DNA from 2 places in the Mesorhizobium sp. M0437 genome. Region 2 is predicted to be linked to the other one. Evidence: riboswitches for the same ligand, from Rfam matches in the RefSeq annotation. Region 2 holds a riboswitch; the other holds the start of a gene.
The links. A riboswitch is a leader RNA that binds a small molecule or an ion and turns the genes downstream of it on or off. The one in region 2 is predicted to bind cobalamin.

Region 1 (3,404 bases), on a different contig from region 2:
AAGAAAGAATGCGATGCCATCATCGCAGAGATGGGTGATCAGGAAGCCGTGCGCATGGCCTCCTATGTTCGCGTCACATATGACGACGGAGAAGATGAGTGGAACTTCTTGGATGAAGAAACCGCTACGACTTTCTTCGGATTGGAAGCTGCGACCTTTGACGTTCCCCAGTGTAGTTTCGCCGAAGTGGAGGAAGAAGGTTACTACCGAGCGCGATACGCCAACCTTGATCGCGTCGCGGTGATGGAGGTTCCAAGCGACCGTTATCACAGATTGACCGCGCCCGAGGAAGCTTAGAACCATCCACGAAGGGCGCATGTTACATCTCGACCTTGCGTGGTGCGTTTTCAGTACGAGATGACGTTAAGCGTAGGTAGTGGCAGGTAAGAGTGCTCGACCAGAAGCTCAACTGCCTCCTCAATATCGCTGCCGATGTGCCGCAGGACACGTCCACGGGAGCGTGGATAGGCGTGAAGTTCCTGCACTCCACGGTCCGCTCTCCCATCGCCGGTGTGTGCCCGACGCCATCTTGTGGACGAGCTTGGCCGCCTGCACCCGGTTGTATTCCGGCTTGCGGTCCGCCTGGGCGGTCCGCCGCGATGGCTATCTCCATGTCAATCGGCGCCGAACTTTGACTGCCCGCTGCTTTTGATGAATTTGGCGAGGTCCCGCGCATAATCACTCTTGGTCTTCTCCTTGAGGCCCTGTGTCGCGAACTTGTGGTCCAGCAGGGCAAACAGGTCCAAGTCCCCTTCCGCCTGTGGCGCTGGCTTGCCCTCACCGCCCTCGGCTTCCCAATTGGGGACCGCTTCTGCGCGCTGCACCGTGGCGATTGTCCGCCCAAGACGCATCACAAGATCGAACGCCAAACCGTGCGCGTGCACGACGATTTGCCGCTCAGGCCTCATTTGGACAGGACTTGAGCTAGCCCGGTGGTTTGAGCCGGGTTACCTTGAGCCGGTGGGCTGCGAACAAGCAGTTCGAGACATTGGCCTCGATCACTTCGCAACACGCCGCTGCGCCTGGCCTCGGTGTGCTCCCCCCGAAATCGTTGTGTCATATCACCGAGGGCATCACGGCCAACAGCTTCCACATGGGCAACAGCCTCGCCATTGAGCCGAATATGGTCGCGAGCAGATCACCAACGAAGCGGTCGGAACCTCAGAGCCGAAGTTCGACGCCGAGGTGGTTCGCGTGATGCGCTAAGCAGCACCACGGCGCTTGCCGGTATGTTTGCTGCCGGCAGCCGACGAACTCCTATCCTCCTGGACAAGGGCGCCGTGCGTCATTGCTTTGATTTACCGGCCGCTCAAGGCTTCCACAGTTTTCGCTTTCGAGGCGACCTTTGGAACATGCCAACGGAAATTTAACATAACGACATAAACATTTCTTTATGCGGCGTTGACAATGAAGCGAACTGCTGTAATTGTCTCCCGCGTCGTGGTTCTCCGTACGGCGCTGCCGCAGCGGAGCTAAGAGGGAAGCCGGTGCGATGCCGGCGCTGCCCCCGCAACTGTTAGCGGCGAGCCAACCCCACTCATGTCACTGAGGCGAATAGCCTTGGGAAGACGGGTAGAGGCTATGACCCCGCGAGCCAGGAGACCTGCCACGGCGAATTACGTCCACGGGCGGGGTGTCTCGGTGGCCGCTGCAGCCTGGCGTTCGTGCCGGCCTGCTAGCGCCTTCCTTGTCACCGACGCCCCAACCATCGGGGTCTGGCATGACTATCTCTCAGCAAATTCCTGTAGCAACGCTCGGCGTGCCCCGCTTCGGTCGTCGGCGAGAACTGAAATTCGCGCTTGAAAGCTACTGGTCCGGAAAATCGTCCGCTGCCGACCTTCTCACGACCGCGAAGGCGCTCCGTGCCGCTAGCTGGGAGGAGCAGCACGATCGCGGCGTGTCGAAAATCCCGTCGAACGACTTCTCGCTCTACGACCATGTGCTCGACACCGCAGCCATGGTCGGCGCCGTTCCATCCCGTTACGGCTGGAATAGCGGCGAGGTTCCACTTGACATCTACTTCGCAATGGCGCGGGGCAACCAGGGTCAGACGGAGGATTGTCGACACGCTGGTCACCAGCAGGCGGCTCATCGGTCTGATGTAACCGCGATGGAAATGACCAAGTGGTTTGACACCAACTATCACTACATTGTGCCGGAACTCAACGATGATCAGACGTTCGCCCTCTCGTCGACGAAACCGGTCGATTACTTCATCGAGGCTAAAGCTCTCGGCGTTCACACACGCCCAGTCATCCTTGGACCGATCACCTTCCTCAAGCTGGCGAAATCGCCTGCCGAAGGATTCGATCCCATCGCGCTCCTGCCGCGGCTGCTGCCCGTCTACGAGCAACTCCTGCAGAGGCTGAAGCTGTCTGGAGCCGACTGGGTGCAGATCGACGAGCCAGCGCTTGTCCTCGATCTGAACGCGAACGAACGAGCTGCGTTCGAATTCGCCTATGGCCAGCTGTCGAAAGCCGCGCCCGAGCTGAAGATCATGCTGGCTACCTATTTCGGGCCGCTGGGAGGCAATCTCGAAACCGCGGTTTCTCTGCCCCTGGCCGGGCTGCATATTGATCTCGTGCGCGCTCCCGAGCAGCTGGAAACGGTGGGGCGGCTCGCACCGAAGGATCTGGTGCTCTCGCTTGGCTTGATCGATGGCCGCAACGTCTGGCGTGCGAACCTGCCCGCCATTCTCGACCGCATCAAACCGATCGTCGCCGGCTGGCCCTTGGACCGCGTCGAGATCGCGCCTTCTTGCTCGATGCTGCATGTGCCGATCGACCTCCGCATGGAGACGGAACTCGACGCGGACATCAGGTCGTGGCTCGCCTTCGCGGCCCAGAAGACCGACGAGTTGGTGTTGCTTGCCCGGGCCCTGTCCCAAGGCAGGGATGCGGTGGCAGGCGCGTTGAAAGCGTCTGCCGAGGCTGCCGCCACTCGCGTGACATCCACGAAGATCCATGACCCGCTGGTTGAGGGGCGGATCGCCAGCATTGACGACAGCATGAAGCGACGAGAGAGCGCTTTTGCCGAGCGCTCCAGAGTCCAGGCCGGCACGCTCGGGCTGCCGCCGTTCCCGACGACGACCATCGGGTCCTTCCCGCAGACGCCGCAGGTACGCAGGGCGCGGGCCGCTCATGCGAAGGGCCAGCTGAGCTATGTCGACTACGAGACCTTCCTGAAGAAGGCGATCGAGGCTGCAATTCGCTGGCAGGAAGAGATCGGGCTGGACGTGCTGGTGCACGGTGAGTTCGAACGAAACGACATGGTACAGCATTTCGGCGAGCAGCTGTCCGGCTTCGCCTTCACCCAGCATGCCTGGGTGCAGAGCTATGGGTCGCGTTACGTGCGCCCCCCCATCATCTTCGGCGACGTATCGAGGCCCAATCCGATGACGCTGC
Region 2 (3,404 bases):
CCGGGGCCCCCCCCCCGGCGCCCCCCGGCGGGGCCGCCGCCCCCCCCCCCCCAAGCGCCGATGACCAGGGTCAGTGCCCCGGCAGCGCGGTCAGGCAAAGCTGTCGCGCAGGCTGGTCGCCGTGCCCGTGAAGCGTCCGCGCACCACGCCGACGACCGCGCCGAGCACCAGCCAGAACACCAGGTTGGTCAGCGTCACCGCCACCACGAACTGGTGGTGCAGGCCTTCCGGGATCGCCGTCTCGAAGCTATCGGGCTGCGGCGCGCCGACAATATGCGGCGCCACGATCAACGCTACGGCAAGGATCGCCAGCGGCAACGATCTGCGGAAGGCGATAAGGCCGAGCCCGGCGGCGGTCGCCACCACTGTTGCCCACCACCAGATCTGGCGTTGGACAAGGTCGGCCGCCGGCATCGCCGGCAGTTCCGGCGGCAGGCCGAGGCCCGGCGCCAGCGTGAACACGGCAAAGCCGGCAAGCCCCCAGAACAGGCCCTGGCGCCAGTTGCCGATGCCGCCGGCGAATTCCGAAACCGCGATCAGGACCAGCGCAAAGCCGATGCCGGTGACGATATTGGCAACGACGCTGAAGCCGAAGCGCTCGAAACCGTCGGCCGGCGCCCAGCCTTCGTCTTCCGCCGGAGCCATTGCTTCAGCCGGTGCCGGCGCGGCGCTGCTCATAGCCGTCGTGCCCGCGGCGTTTTCGGCCGGTGCCGCAGGTGCCGCGGCATGGTCATGGCCGCCGCCGGCCTGTTCGTAGACTTCCGCCTTCAGGATGAGCGGCACCGTGGCATAGGCTTGCATGCAGGCGAGAGCCACGCCGGCCACAAGCCCTGCGATCGCCGCGATGAACACGACGTTGCGAAACAGTGTCATGATGTCAGCCCCTTGTCAGTGGCAGGGAAAGCCCATCGAATGGCGATAGTCGTGCGCGGCATTGTGGACCGCATCGATATGCGAGAAGCCGACAAAGCCCATGACGAAAATGCCGAGGAATGCAGCAAGCGCCAGCTGCATGAGACGCGACTGCGAGGAGGCGGAAGCGCCGAGCGAAACGGAAGCGGTATTCATGTCTTGTCCTTTCGCCCTCCACCCGAGGGCATAGAAGTCAGTTTCCTGTCGCCGGCAGGTCTCCTGGCTCGCGGATCAGCGCCCTTCCCCACCTTCCCGAAGGCGAACCTTCAGTGGCATATGGAGAGGACTACCGCACACAGTTGCGGGGGCAGCCACGGCATTGGGCAAACAATTTCGCCCGCACCGCATTCCCTCTTGGTTCCAAACGGAACCGACGACATCAGCGACTATAGGCAGAATCGCCGCGCCCGGCAAACCAAATTCCGCCGGATCGTGTGGCGAATGCGCCGCCTCGCCAAGTTCGCAGACCGGCGCCGCGATTGACAATTTTCGCAGCCGGGTGTCGGCTGGCGGATGGGGAGGAAGCCGGCATGCAACCCAGCCCGAACAAGCGATTCCCTACAACGGCCTGACGCGGCCCGAGCCGACGCTGCCGTCAAACAGCCTATTGGGACATCGCAGCCTATCAGCGCGATCTCGAGGCCATCTGGTATCGCAACTGGCTGCTCGTCTGCCGCGACGCGAAGCGCTCGCCGATCCGGCCGCCGATATCGACAACATCGTCGCGTTCGGTACCCAGGTGCTGGAGGAGGATGCTGATATCTGCGAGGTCAACCAGATGGGCCTGCGCTCGATGCGCCACAAGGCCGGCGTGCTGATGCCCGAGGAATACGACTTGCACCGCTTCCACAACTGGGTGCGCGAGCGCCATGCGGCGCTCGCACATCAAAGCGATTTGGGCAGATAACGCCAGGTGACGAAGCCGCAGGCCACCGCCAGCAGCCCGAGCGTCGCGAAAACCGCGCCCAGGCCGAAGAACGCCAGCACGCCGGCCAAAGGCTTTCCGGCTGTGGCCTAAAGCAGCCCTGATGCCGACCGGCGCCAACACGACGCAAGGTCCTGCTTCTTTTGACGGTGGCAACCGTGATAGTCGTCTTGCCGGGGCTGAATCAAGACAGCGAGACCATGAGCATCGACACGCCGACCGCAGCCGTTCAGGATCAACCGAAGTCGAAGCGCATCGCCGTTATCGACATTGCACGCGGCATCGCTTTGCTTGCCATGGCGAGCTATCATTTCACCTGGGACGTCGAATTCTTCGGCTACACCGATCCCGGCCTCACCGCCTTCGGCTGGTGGAAAATCTACGCGCGCTGCATCGCCTCGAGCTTCCTGTTCCTGGTCGGCATCAGCCTCTATCTCGCCCATGGCAAAAAAATCCGCTGGACCGGCTTCTGGAAGCGCTTCGCCATGGTTGCCGGGGCAGCGCTCGCAATATCGCTGGTCACCCGCATCGCCACGCCCGACGGCTTCATCTTCTTCGGCATATTGCATGAGATCGCGCTCGCCAGCCTGCTCGGCCTGGCGTTCCTGCGCCTGCCGGCGCTGCTGACGCTGCTTGTCGCCGTATTCGTCGTCGCTGCGCCTTTCTACCTGCGATCCGAAACGTTCGATCATCCGGCTTTGTGGTGGGTCGGCCTGTCGGCGACCAACCCGCGCTCCAACGACTACGTGCCGCTGCTGCCCTGGTTCGGCGCCGTACTTGCCGGCATCGCGGTTACCAAGCTCGCCGCCACCTCCGGCGCGCTGACGCGGCTGTCGGCATTGGCGCCCGGCCGCTGGGCAAATCCGCTGGTCTTCATCGGCCGGCACAGCCTTGCTTTCTATCTGATCCATCAGCCGGTGCTGATCGGCTCGGTCTGGCTGTTTTCGCAATTCATGCCGGCGCAGGCCGAAACCAGGGAGGTGCGTTTTCTGAAATCCTGCCAGATATCCTGCGAGCAGGCACGCGACACCGAGTTCTGCTCCAGCTATTGTGCCTGCATGCTGGACACTCTCCAGGGCGAAGCCTCGCTTGACCGGCTCTACAGCGACGACCAGTCCCCAGAGTGGAAGGCGCATATTGGCGAGCTCGCCGGCACCTGCACCGCCCAAACCGAGGCGGCGGAACCGGGAACGCGCTAATCGAGGGAGGACAATAATGAGCGACAGTCACCCGAAACCCATGCAGCAAAATCCTGGGCAGCCGAAGCTGGGGCACATCCCATGGCCGCCGCTGATCTATATCGCTGCCATCATCGTCAGCGTCGCGCTAGGGCTGTTCTATCCGCTGCCGTGGATCGGCGATCTTCTCGGCGACATCCTGTTCGCCGCCGGCCTTGTGGGGTTGGTGGCGGTTGCCGCGCTCTGGTTCACGGCAATCCGCACCATGATCCGCGCCAAGACGACGCTCAACCCGAACGGCGTGCCTGACCATCTGGTGACCACCGGACCCTTCGCCGTCAGCCGCAACCCGATCTACCTCGCCAACACGCTGCTGCTGGTCAGCCTCG

Region 1: linked by a shared signal. The riboswitch ahead of metE (5-methyltetrahydropteroyltriglutamate--homocysteine S-methyltransferase) and the one ahead of NKI72_RS11415 (CbtB domain-containing protein) in region 2 are both predicted to bind cobalamin.

The regions. Positions count from the first base shown of each region.
Region 1 is NZ_JAMYRK010000015.1:84,331-87,734, forward strand. It holds gene NKI72_RS12445 (helix-turn-helix transcriptional regulator) at 1-297, shown strand, start outside; gene NKI72_RS12450 (hypothetical protein) at 615-869, opposite strand; cobalamin riboswitch at 1,425-1,625, shown strand; gene metE (5-methyltetrahydropteroyltriglutamate--homocysteine S-methyltransferase) at 1,721-3,404, shown strand, end outside.
Region 2 is NZ_JAMYRK010000014.1:7-3,410, forward strand. It holds gene NKI72_RS11410 (CbtA family protein) at 91-873, opposite strand; gene NKI72_RS11415 (CbtB domain-containing protein) at 889-1,068, opposite strand; cobalamin riboswitch at 1,105-1,302, opposite strand; gene NKI72_RS11420 (SRPBCC family protein) at 1,412-1,819, shown strand; gene NKI72_RS11425 (heparan-alpha-glucosaminide N-acetyltransferase) at 2,038-3,036, shown strand; gene NKI72_RS11430 (methyltransferase family protein) at 3,053-3,404, shown strand, end outside.